3 regions of the Pseudomonas sp. 1121_17 genome follow, and region 3 is predicted to be linked to each of the others. Evidence: predicted binding sites of a transcription regulator. Region 3 holds the regulator's gene; each other region holds the start of a gene.
What was found. The regulator FliA, encoded in region 3, starts transcription of late flagellar genes. The targets are predictions, from matches to a motif close to CTAAAGTTTNNNNNNNNNNNGCCGNTAA.
Positions count from the first base shown of each region.

Region 1: a site for FliA is predicted at 1,415-1,442, ahead of FW789_RS17700 (methyl-accepting chemotaxis protein). Genes of this name have one in related genera too.
Region 2: a site for FliA is predicted at 1,632-1,659, ahead of motA (flagellar motor stator protein MotA). Genes of this name have one in related genera too.

Region 1 covers NZ_VXCX01000010.1:24,954-29,117, reverse strand. The annotation lists gene pcaH (protocatechuate 3,4-dioxygenase subunit beta) at 1-189, opposite strand, end outside; gene ypfJ (KPN_02809 family neutral zinc metallopeptidase) at 389-1,273, shown strand; gene FW789_RS17700 (methyl-accepting chemotaxis protein) at 1,527-3,446, shown strand; gene ggt (gamma-glutamyltransferase) at 3,511-4,164, opposite strand, start outside.
Region 2 covers NZ_VXCX01000008.1:78,759-82,922, reverse strand. The annotation lists gene motB (flagellar motor protein MotB) at 1-712, opposite strand, end outside; gene motA (flagellar motor stator protein MotA) at 716-1,567, opposite strand; gene FW789_RS15800 (HDOD domain-containing protein) at 1,698-3,233, shown strand; gene FW789_RS15795 (rhodanese-like domain-containing protein) at 3,279-4,088, shown strand; gene asd (archaetidylserine decarboxylase) at 4,098-4,164, shown strand, end outside.
Region 3 covers NZ_VXCX01000004.1:239,637-243,800, forward strand. The annotation lists gene FW789_RS11235 (chemotaxis protein CheA) at 1-426, opposite strand, end outside; gene FW789_RS11240 (protein phosphatase CheZ) at 439-1,227, opposite strand; gene FW789_RS11245 (chemotaxis response regulator CheY) at 1,246-1,620, opposite strand; gene fliA (RNA polymerase sigma factor FliA) at 1,725-2,465, opposite strand; gene fleN (flagellar synthesis regulator FleN) at 2,462-3,295, opposite strand; gene flhF (flagellar biosynthesis protein FlhF) at 3,388-4,164, opposite strand, start outside.

The DNA of each region.
Region 1 (4,164 bases), on a different contig from region 3:
GTCGTTGTCGTGCTGGCCAAAGCCCAGGTGAGTGAAGTCCGGGCCGGTGCTTTCACTGATCGACTGCGGGATGCTGACCAGCGCCTGGCGCGGCGAGCGGGCAATCGACGTCTTGTAATCTGGGGTCAGCGCTTTCGGGTGCCAGTTGCGATCACGGATCACGAAGCGGCTGGTGTCCTCGGCAGGCATACCGGTGTTCCTCTTATTGGAGTTGTGCGAGCGCCCGTGCGTAGCGGGCGGACTTGCAGTTTCCGATAGCCTGAATGGGATGAATATTGAAATCAGCGGTCTTAGACATAACTGTTTGGTTATGCCTTGCAGCGTGCCTGCACAAGGCAGCAGCACTGCACTAATCTATACCCTCAACCTCGCGGTTCGGAGAAGCTCGATGGAATGGCGAAAAGGTCGGCGTAGCGACAATGTGGTCGATGCTCGCGGTGCAGGCGGCGGCGGTGGCGGCGGCATGCGCTTTGGCGGCGGCAAGGGGCTGGGCCTGGGCGCCATCCTGCTGATCGTCGGCATCGGCTGGATGACCGGCCAGGACCCGCTGCAGATTCTCGGCCAACTGACCGGGCAGATGCAGCAAAGCGCGCCGGCCAACGTCGAAGGCAAGGCGCCGCCGGCCAATGATGATCAGGCAGCGTTCGTCGCCTCGATCCTGGGTGACACCGAAGACACCTGGAAGGCGCTGTTCGCCCAGGCCGGCAAGCAATACCGTGACCCCAAGCTGGTGCTGTTCAGTGGCCAGGTCAATTCGGCCTGCGGCTTCGCCTCCTCGGCGGTCGGGCCGTTCTACTGCCCGGCTGACCAGCGGGTGTACCTGGACATGACCTTCTTCCGCGAAATGGAAACGCGCTTTGCCGCCGCCGGCGACTTCGCCCAGGCCTATGTCATCGCACACGAGATCGGCCATCATGTGCAGACGCTGCTCGGCGTCTCCAATCAGGTCCAGGCCGCTCGCCAGCGTGGGCAGAAGATGGAAGGTGACAACGGCCTGCTGGTGCGTCAGGAATTGCAGGCCGACTGTTTTGCCGGGGTCTGGGCCTATCAGGCGCAGAAACGCCTGAACTGGCTGGAACCGGGTGATATCGAAGAGGCGCTTAACGCCGCCAACGCCATCGGTGATGACCGCTTGCAACAGCAAGGCCAAGGTCGCGTGGTGCCGGATTCGTTCACCCACGGCACGTCGGCGCAGCGCGTACGCTGGTTCAAGACCGGCTTCACCGACGGTGACGTCAACCGCTGCGATACCTTCAACGCACGCACGCTGTAACTCCCCGCCAATCCGCATTCAATAACGCCTCTTGAGCCCTTTTTGCGCTCAGGAGGTGTCGTTGAATGCGTCGCTTTTTAACGCCAATGCCGCAGTAAAACCCTCGGATTTTCAAACAGTTATAAATCTGCTGAAAAAGCGTTTCAGCTACCCCGTTTTCAGCCGATAACTCATGCACGAATCAGCGGGCCCCAGGAAGAATAACGCCAGCGATTGACAACAACTGAGCGAATAATCTTTATGGAGTGCGTGCATGAACAGTTGGTTTGCCAACATCAGCGTCAACCTCAAACTGGGCCTGGGCTTTGGCCTGGTGCTGCTCTTGACCGGCCTGCTGGCCCTGACCGGCTGGAACAGCCTGGGCAGCTTGATCGACCGCAGTAACTGGATGAGCGACATCAGCCAGCTCAACAAAGACCTCACCGACCTGCGCATAGCACGTCTGCAGTACATGATCGCCAACGGCGATGACGCCGCTGCGGCCAACACCCAGACCAAACTGGACACCTTCAGTGCCCAGCAGCAGCGCTTGGTGGCCTCGTTCAAGAGCCCTGAAAACGTCAAGCTGCTCAACGAGCTGGGCGCGATCATCAGCGACTACAAACTGTCGCTGAGCAAGATGCGCGCGGGCTACAAGACCACCCTCGCCAACCGCGAGAACATGAACCAGACCGCCGCCAAGGCCGATCAGATCCTTGATGCGATCAGCCGCGACGTGCTGGCCCAGCCGGAAGTCGACAGCGTACGCCTGGCCCAGTATCAGGCCATCAGCAACACGCGTCAGCAGTTGCTGCAAGTGCGCGTCGATGTACGCGGCTACATCGCTGACAACAGCGCGGCCAATGAACAGGCCGCCCTGCGCCAGCTCGACGCGGCCCTGGTCGAGATCGACAACCTCAAGCGCCAGCTACCCAACGAAAGCACCCGCCTGCAACTGTTCGACCAGAGTGTGCAGGCTTACCGCTCTGCCGTGCGCGACTTCCGCGACGCCACCGCCGCCATCGCCGTGGCCCGCGCCGAGATGACCGTACAAGGTGCCGACATCGTCAAACGCAGCGACGCCCTGTACAAGATCCAGCTCGAGCGCCGCGACATCGAAAGCGACCAAGCGCGCAACCTGCAGATCATCTCGACCCTGCTGGCGTTGTTGGTTGGTGTGTTCGCCGCGATCATCATCACCCGCCAGATCACCCGCCCGCTGCGCGAAACCATGGACGCCGTCGAGCGTATTGCCGGTGGCGACCTGTCCAGTGAGCTGCGGGTCACCCGCCGTGACGAGTTGGGCGTGCTGCAACAAAGCATCAGCCGCATGGGCAGCACCCTGCGCGAGTTGATCGGTGGTATTCGTGATGGCGTAACGCAGATTGCCAGCGCCGCCGAAGAGCTGTCGGCCGTGACCGAGCAGACCAGCGCGGGTGCCAACAGCCAGAAAGTCGAGACTGACCAGGTTGCCACTGCCATGCACGAGATGGCTGCGACCGTGCAGGAAGTCGCCCGCAACGCTGAACAGGCTTCGCGCGCGGCAACGGGTGCCGATGATGAAGCGCGTGCCGGTGACCGGGTGGTGGGCGAGGCGATCAACCAGATCGAACGCCTGGCCGACGAAGTCCAGCGCTCGACTGACGCGATGAACCTGCTGCAGCAGGAAAGCCAGAAAATCGGCAGTGTCATGGACGTGATCAAGTCGGTTGCCGAGCAGACCAACCTACTGGCATTGAACGCGGCCATCGAAGCCGCCCGCGCTGGTGAAGCCGGGCGTGGTTTTGCCGTGGTCGCCGACGAAGTGCGCGGCCTGGCGCAGCGTACGCAGAAGTCCACCGAAGAGATCGAAGAGCTGATCGCCAGCCTGCAGAACGGCACCCAACAAGTGGCCAACGCCATGCTGGGCAGCCGCAACCTGACTGAAAGCAGCGTCGAGCTGGCGCGCAAGGCCGGTGGTTCGCTGGAGAACATCACCCGCACCGTGTCCAACATCCAGTCGATGAACCAGCAGATCGCCGCAGCCGCCGAGCAACAGAGCGCGGTTGCCGAGGAGATCAGCCGGAGCATTCTCAATGTACGCGATGTGTCGGAACAGACAGCCGCAGCCAGTGATGAAACCGCCGCGTCGAGCGTCGAGCTGGCACGCCTTGGCAGTCATCTGCAGACGCTGGTAAGCAAGTTCCGCGTTTGACCGCTGCCTTGTGAACTGCTCAGCCCGGCCAGCGCAATGCTGGCCGGGCTGAGCAGCGCTGGCGTTATTTGACGATCATGCCAACACCACGACCGCGCGGGTCGGAGGCGGTTTCAAGCTTGCCATCGGTGACGCGAATGGCCTGGATATCGCCCATCTCCCAGCCCTGATCCTCAAGCACATAGCCCATCTTTTTCAGCTCGTCGGCGACCTTGCCGGTCAACGGTGCATAGCTGTCGAAGTAGATAGTGTCCTTGGGCAGCAGCTGGTGATGCACGCGCTGCGCTGCAACGGCCTTGGCCAGCGGCATGTTGTAGTCGTAGAGGTTGTTCATCACCTGGAAGATCGAGGTGAAGATGCGCGAGCCGCCCGGCGTACCGATGACCAGGCTGACCTTGCCGTCGCGGGTCACCAGGCTTGGGCTCATCGACGACAGCATGCGTTTGCCCGGAGCAATCGCGTTGGCATCGCCGCCGACCACGCCAAAGGCATTGGCGGTACCAGGCTTGCTGCTGAAGTCATCCATCTCGTCGTTGAGCAGGAAGCCTGCGCCCTTGACCACCACACCACTGCCGTAGTCGAGGTTGAGGGTGTAGGTGTTGCTGACCGCGTTGCCCTGTTTGTCGACGATGGAGAAGTGCGTGGTTTGATGCGGCTCCAGCCCCGGGCGGACCTTGTCGGTGGCGGAGATGGCGGTTGGGTTGACCTGCTCGGCGCG
Region 2 (4,164 bases), on a different contig from region 3:
CCGGATAGCCGCCCGCCACCAGCGCACGTCGCGCGGCGTTGGCACGGTTGGCCGACAGCTCCCAGTTGCCGTAGTCACCGCTACCGGCATAGGCCTTGGCATCGGTGTGGCCGCTGACGCTGATCTTGTTCGGCACCGCCTTGATGGTGTCGGCCATGGCCAGCAGGATGTCCTCGAAGTACGGCTGCAAACGCGCGCTGCCGATGTCGAACATCGGCCGGTTCTCGGCATCCATGATCTGGATACGCAGGCCGTCCTGGGTGATCTCGAACAGGATCTGATCCTTGAACTTCTGCAGTTGCGGATTTTCTTCGACCTTGTTCTGCAGCTCCTGCAAGAGCAGGTTCAGGCGTTCCTTTTCAACCTGCTCGGCCATGGTCTCGACCTGATCCTTGTCCAGCTGCACGCTGGTCTCGGGCGTCGGATCGGACTTCACCTCAGGGTTGATGGTCTTGTCCGGCGCCAGCTCAGGCGAACCGCCCAGATCAATCACATAGGGCGTACCGCTTTCGGAGAAGCCGATCGGGTCCTTGAAGTAGCCGGCGATGGCGATCTTTTGCTCTGGGGTGGCCGTCGACATCAGCCACAGCACCAGGAAGAACGCCATCATCGCCGTCGCGAAGTCGGCAAAAGCGATCTTCCAGGCGCCGCCATGGTGACCGCCGCCAAAGCGCTTGACGCGCTTGATGATTATCGGCTGATTGTTTTCCATGAATCAGCGACCGCGAACTGCTTGTTCCAGCTCGGCGAAGCTCGGACGGTGCTTGGGGTACAGCACCTTGCGCCCGAATTCCACGGCCAGCGACGGCGGCATGCCCGAGGCCGAAGCCACCAGCGACGCCTTGATCGACTCGTACAGATTGACCTCTTCCTTGGCATCGTGAGCCAGGCAGGTGGCCAGTGGGCCGAAGAAACCGTACGCAGCAAGAATACCGAAGAAGGTACCCACCAGCGCCGCACCTACGTGCATGCCGATGGCAGCCTGGTCACCCTCACCCAACGAGGCCATGGTGACGACGATACCCAGTACCGCCGCAACGATACCGAAGCCAGGCATGCCGTCGGCGATACCGGTGACCGCGTGCGAAGGGTGGTCGAGTTCTTCCTTGAGGCTCAGCAGCTCCATGTCGAACAGGCCTTCGAGCTCGTGCGGAGCCATGTTGCCGGTGGACATGATGCGCAGGTAGTCACAGATGAACGCAGTCATGCGCTCATCACCCAGCACTGCCGGGTACTTGGCGAAGATCGGGCTGGCCGAGGCGTCTTCAATATCGCCTTCGATCGCCATCATGCCTTCGCGGCGGCTCTTGTTGAGGATCTCGTAGACCAGGCCCAACACCTCCAGGTAGAAGGTATGGGTGAAACGTGAGCCGAACATCTTCATCGACTTCTTGATCACGTGCATGGTCATGTAGCCAGGGTTGGCCTGCAGGAACGCGCCAAACGCAGCCCCGCCAATGATGAGCACTTCGAACGGCTGGATCAGCGCCGCAATCTTGCCGTGGGAAAGCACGTAGCCTGCGATCACGCTCGCGAAGACGACGATGATGCCGATAATTTTAGCCATAGGTTCAAAGCACTTGAAGTCGAGGTCAGGGTCGGGGACGGGAGCTTGAAAACTCTTCTTCTACTTATCGGCAGAACTGCGCCAGACTATAGCCACTCCAAGTGAAAAGCCAGTTCGGACTGATGTCAAAATGCCAATTGAAACCAAGGTACCAAGTCAGACGCCACGCACTTTAGACCGCTGGATAAAACTGCTGGATGACGTGCGCCTGCCCGTGCCCAAGGAAAGCCACGACCGGGTACTGGCGGCCATCAATGACAACCGTCGGTCATTGCGCGACATCGCCGAACTGATGCAGGACAGCCCCGCCTTGGTGCTGTCGGTCATGCGTGAGGCCAATCACTCGGCCAACGCCAGCCAGGCCGAGCCGGCCGAGAGCCTCGAAGTTGCCCTCAATCGACTCGGACTTGAGCGCAGCGCACAGCTGCTGGCGCGCCTGCCGGCCTTGCCCGGCGATGACATTCCGCCGGTACTGCGCCAGTTTTTGTTGATTAGCCAGCATGCCGCGCAGCAGGCCAGTGGCCTGTTCGCCAGCCGCCTGGCGCGGCTGTGGCAGGAGATTCACTGGGGTAGCCTGCTGTTCCTGTCGCCGCTGTGGCCGATGGCCGTGACCTACCCCAAGCTGCTCGACACCTGGGAGCTGCGGGTTATCCACAAGGGCGAAAACGCTGCCGAGGTCGAGATCGAGCTGTTTGGCGTACGCCTGATGGAGCTGTGCCAGGCGGTCGCCCTGCACTGGCGCCTGCCGGAGTGGGTGACCCAGGGCTACCGCCTGCTTACCAGCGAACGCGAACAATTGGCTCAGGTATTCAACATTGCCCGCGAGACGGACAGCCTCGAGCAGCAGCATCGGCTTGATGAAGAACCAGGCCTGCGCCGCTGGTTCAACCAACCGGCCAACACCGTATTGCTGGCCAACGGCCTGGCGCTGGCGGCCCAGGTCGGCTGGGACAACCCGCACCTGCTGCGCTGGCAACTGCTGACCGCGCTGTACTTGCAGACCTCGCTGGACGACGTCCAGCAGCAGGTTCACCAGCAAGCCGCCGCGAGTGCCCGCCATCACGCCCGACACGCCCTGTTCCACCCGGCCGAAGCGTTGATATGGCCATGGCAGCAGCGCCGCCCGCACCCGGACATGCTCACACCACCGCCGCCGCCTGCAGAAAACCTGGAGCGCTGGCGCACGCTGTGCGCCGAAATGCTGGCCCAGCCCAGCCGCTTCAGCAATGCCGTGCACCTGGCCACTCATGCCCGCGATGCACTGCTCGCCTGCGGCATGCAGCGGGTACTGCTGCTGACCTACGACAAGGCCACTGACGCCTTGCGCGTGCAGCAGACTGCCGGGCTGCCCAAGGAAGCAGCTGCGCTGAACCTGGCAGTCAAGCAGAACAAACTGTTACAGCGCTTGACCAGCCAGGCCGGGCAACTGCGCCTGACGCCGGACAACCACGCCCAGTTCGCCGCCCTGCTGCCAGCGCCGATCAATGCCATGTTCCCCAGCGAGCACCTGCTGCTGCGCTCGCTGGCGGTCAATGGCCAGGTAATCATGCTGCTGCTTTCCGATCAGGCGGGCCGCCCGCTGGCCGACGTCAGCGTGCAGGCACTGGGCAAGACTGCACAGTGTATCGAGCGCGCTCTGGCTACCTTCGCCACCCGCAGTAGCTGAGCCTTACGCTACAATCGCCCCTCGCGTTCCACCTGGAGACTGTGGATGACTGATTTTTCTGGCTTGCCGCTGGTTATCGAAGCGCAAGACCTGTTGCCACGCCTGGGCTCGCCCGCACTGATCGTGGTCGACCTGACCAGCGCCAACCGCTATGGCAGTGGCCACGTACCCGGTGCGCGCTTCGTCGACCCCAAGCGTACCCAGCTGGGCCAACCGCCGGCGCCTGGGCTACTGCCGGCGCGCGCCGACCTGGAAAAGCTGTTCGCCGAACTCGGCCATCGTGACGATGCCGTCTATGTGGTCTACGACGACGAAGGCGGTGGCTGGGCCGGGCGTTTCATCTGGCTGCTGGATGTCATCGGTCATGCGCAGTACCACTACCTCAACGGTGGTATTCAGGCCTGGCCGGCTGATCAGCTGTCGACCGAGACGCCCGCCAGCGCCACCGGCTCGGTCAGCCTGACCATAAACGACGAGCCGACCGCCACCCGCGAATACCTGCAGAGCCGCCTCGGCGCTGCCGACCTGGCCATCTGGGACGCTCGCGCGCCGGGTGAATACCGGGGCGAGAAAGTGCTCGCGGCCAAAGGCGGGCACATCCCCGGCGCCGTCAACTTCGAGTGGACCGCAGGCATGGACATGAATGACCACCTGCGCATCCGCAAGGACATGGCCGAAGTTCTGCAAAATCTGGGTATCACTCCCGACAAGGAAGTGATCACCCATTGCCAGACCCATCACCGTTCAGGCTTTACCTATCTGGTGGCCAAGTCCCTCGGCTACCCCCGGGTCAAGGCGTACGCCGGCTCGTGGGGCGAATGGGGCAACCATCCGGACACGCCCGTAGAGGTTTAAGGAAATTCAATGAAATCGCGTTTGTTCATCATCAGTCAGTACCTGCTGCCGCACCATCTGCTGTCACGCCTGGCCG
Region 3 (4,164 bases):
CTCAGGCTCGACCACCGCAGCAGGCGCGGGCGCCGCACCCGGCTCGGCCAGACGCGACAGCGCTGCCAGCAACTCGCGGGAAGCCGGGGTCACCTCGGTGCGTTCGCGCACCTGGCCGAACATGCTGTTGACCGAATCCAGCGCTTCCAGAACCACGTCCATCAGCTCGGCGTCGACCCTGCGCTCACCTTTGCGCAGGATGTCGAAGACGTTCTCGGCAATGTGGCAGCACTCCACCAGCTCATTGAGCTGGAGGAAGCCGGCGCCCCCTTTTACAGTGTGAAAACCGCGGAAAATCGCATTGAGCAGGTCGGCATCATCCGGTCGGCTTTCCAGCTCGACCAATTGCTCGGACAACAACTCAAGAATTTCCCCGGCTTCTACCAGGAAATCCTGAAGGATTTCTTCATCGGCGCCGAAGCTCATTAAACGTGCTCCCTAAAAACCAAGGCTGGACAGCAGATCGTCGACATCGTCCTGACCGGACACAACGTCTTCACGCTTATCGGCATGAATCTGCGGACCTTCACCCCGAGTCGGATGTTTTTCTTGATCTTTTTCAGCGCGCAACTGATCGTGGTCATGTTCGATACCAGCAAAGCGGTCGACCTGACTGGCCATCAGCACGAGCTTGAGCAGATTGCTTTCAACTTCGGTGACCAACGCGGTGACGCGTTTGATCACCTGGCCGGTCAGGTCCTGATAGTCCTGAGCCAGCAAGATATCGTTGAGGTGCCCGGACACCTTGCGGTTGCCCTCGGCACTGTGCGTCAGGAAACTGTCGACCCGTTTGACCAGATCGCGAAACTCCGGCGCGGCTACTTCACGGCGCATGAAGCGCTGCCAGTCAGTGCTCAGCGCCTGGGCCTCACCGGCGAGGTCGTTGAGTACCGGGGTGCTCGCTTCGACCAGGTCCATGGTGCGGTTGGCGGCGCCCTCGGTCAGTTTGACCACGTAGGACAAACGCTCGGTGGCATCGGTGATCTGCGAGACTTCCTCGGCCTGCGGCATTGCCGGGTCGATCTGGAAACTGACGATCGCACTGTGCAGCTCGCGGGTCAGTTTGCCGACTTCCTGGTAAAGGCCACGGTCGCGTGTCTGGTTGAGCTGATGAATCAGCTGCACCGCATCGCCGAACCGGCCGCGCTCAAGGCTCTCGACCAGTTCCTGAGCGTGCTTCTTCAGGGTGTTTTCAAACTCACCCAAAGAGTTGTTGTTAGAGTCCATGGCGCCCCCTGGCGTGATTTAGCTATTCACGCGTTCGAAGATCTTTTCGATCTTCTCTTTGAGCACCTGGGCGGTGAACGGCTTGACCACGTAACCATTGACGCCGGCCTGGGCCGCTTCGATGATCTGATCACGCTTGGCTTCGGCAGTTACCATCAGCACCGGCAGCGTCTTCAGACGTTCATCGGCACGCACTTTGCGCAGCAGGTCGATGCCGGACATGCCGGGCATGTTCCAGTCGGTGACGAGGAAGTCAAAGTGGCCGCTTTCGAGCATCGGCATGGCGGTCAGGCCATCGTCGGCTTCCTGGGTATTGGTGAAGCCCAGATCACGCAAGAGGTTCTTGATGATCCGCCGCATCGTCGAAAAGTCGTCAACGATGAGGATTTTCATGTCTTTGTTCAATTAGACCTCCAAGCAGTCTTAAACGCGCTCGGCCCCGAGCGCGCATTCAATCAATTCGGTACACCGTCAAAACGACTGCAGCGACCCCGGTTTCAACGCGCTCGCCATTCACCCAGCCGGCTGCGCAGACGTGCCGCGCATTGGCTGTGCAACTGGCTGACACGCGACTCGCTGACCCCCAGCACCTCACCGATTTCTTTGAGGTTGAGTTCTTCGTCGTAGTACAGCGCCAGCACCAACCGCTCGCGTTCCGGCAGGTTGGCGATCGCATCGGTCAACGCCGACTGGAAGCGTTCTTCTTCCAGATCACGCAACGGTTCGACCTGCGCACTGGCGCCATCCTCGTGCAGACCTTCATGTTCGCCGTCCTGCAACAGGTCGTCGAAACTGAACAGTCGGCTGCCCAGGGTATCGTTCAGAATCCCGTAATAATCATCGAGACCTAATTGGAGTTCGGCAGCAACCTCGTGATCTTTAGCGTCGCGACCGGTTCTTGCTTCAACAGCGCGCATCGCGTCGCTGACCATACGGGTATTGCGGTGCACCGAACGCGGCGCCCAGTCACCCTTGCGGACCTCGTCGAGCATGGCGCCACGGATGCGGATACCGGCGTAGGTTTCAAAGCTGGCACCCTTGCTGGCATCGTATTTGTTGGAAACTTCGAGCAGGCCGATCATGCCGGCCTGGATCAGATCCTCGACCTGCACGTTGGCCGGCAAGCGCGCCAGCAGGTGGTAAGCGATGCGCTTGACCAGCGGCGCGTAACGCTCGACCAACTCGTACTGGGCGTCCTTGGAAGCCTTGCTGTACATCTGAAAACCGCTTGCACTCATAGCACTGGTCCCGCACTGGTGGGCTGCACCAGGCGCTCGACGAAGAACTCCAGATGCCCACGAGGGTTGGCAGGCAGCGGCCAGCTATCGACCTTCTGCGCGATGGCCTTGAACGCCAGCGCACACTTGGAGCGAGGGAAGGCTTCGTAGACTGCACGCTGCTTCTGCACCGCCTTGCGCACGCATTCGTCGTACGGCACGGCGCCGACGTATTGTAGGGCGACGTCAAGGAAGCGGTCTGTGACCTTGGTCAACTTGGCGAACAGGTTGCGCCCTTCCTGCGGGCTCTGGGCCATGTTGGCAAGGACGCGGAAACGGTTCATGCCATAGTCGCGATTGAGCAGTTTGATCAGCGCGTAGGCGTCGGTGATCGAGGTCGGCTCGTCGCACACCACCAGCAGCACTTCCTGCGCGGCGCGGACAAAGCTCACTACCGAATCGCCGATACCGGCAGCGGTGTCGATGACCAGCACGTCGAGGTTGTCGCCAATCTCGCTGAAGGCCTGGATCAGCCCGGCGTGTTGCGCCGGCTGCAGGTGGACCATGCTCTGGGTGCCCGAGGCGGCCGGCACGATGCGTACCCCACCAGGCCCCTGCAAGAGCACGTCGCGCAACTCGCAGCGGCCTTCGATGACGTCGGCCAGGGTGTGCTTGGGCGTCAGCCCCAGCAGCACGTCGACGTTGGCCAGACCCAGATCGGCGTCCAGCAACATGACCCGGCGGCCGAGTTCGGCCAACGCCAGGGACAGGTTGACTGAAACGTTGGTCTTGCCGACGCCACCTTTGCCACCGGTCACGGCGATAACCTGTACGGGATGCATGCTACCCATATTTGTTCTTTACCTTGTCGCGCTTGAACCGAGGCCACATGGAGGGCTGTGATTGAAGCCCTTGCTGTAGGTACTTTGCATTGTGTTCATCCTCAACCCACGCGTTTGCCGGAGTTGTGGTACAGATCAGCGAACATATCGGCCATGGCCTCTTCGCTGGGGTCTTCCTGCATTTGCACGCTGACGGCGCGGCTGACCAGTTGGTGCTTGCGCGGCAGGTGCAGGTCGTCAGGAATACGCGGGCCGTCGGTAAGATAGGCCACGGGCAGTTCATGACTGATCGCCAGGCTCAGTACTTCACCGAGACAAGCGGTTTCATCAAGCTTGGTCAGGATGCAGCCAGCCAGGCCACAGCGCTTGTAGCTGTGATAAGCGGCGGTCAGCACCTGTTTCTGGCTGGTGGTTGCCAGGACCAGATAATTCTTCGAAGCGATACCGCGCCCGGCGAGCGTCTCCAGCTGCATGCGCAGGGCCGGATCACTGGCCTGCAGGCCGGCGGTATCGATCAGCACCACACGCTTGCGCAGCAGCGGCTCCAGGGCCTGGGCGAGGGACTCGCCCGGGTCGACGTAGGTCACCGACACGTTGAGGATGCGGCCCAGGGTCTTGAGTTGCTCCTGAGCGCCGATACGGAAGCTGTCCATGCTCACCAGCGCCAGGTTCTGCGCGCCGTACTTGAGCACATAACGCGCTGCCAGCTTGGCCAGGGTGGTGGTCTTGCCCATGCCGGCCGGGCCAACCATGGCAATTACCCCGCCCTCCTCGATCGGTTCGATCTCGGGTACATCGATCATTCGCGCCAGGTGCGCGAGGATCATCCGCCAGGCTTGCCGCGGCTCGTCGATTTCGCCGGTCAGGTCGAGCAGTTC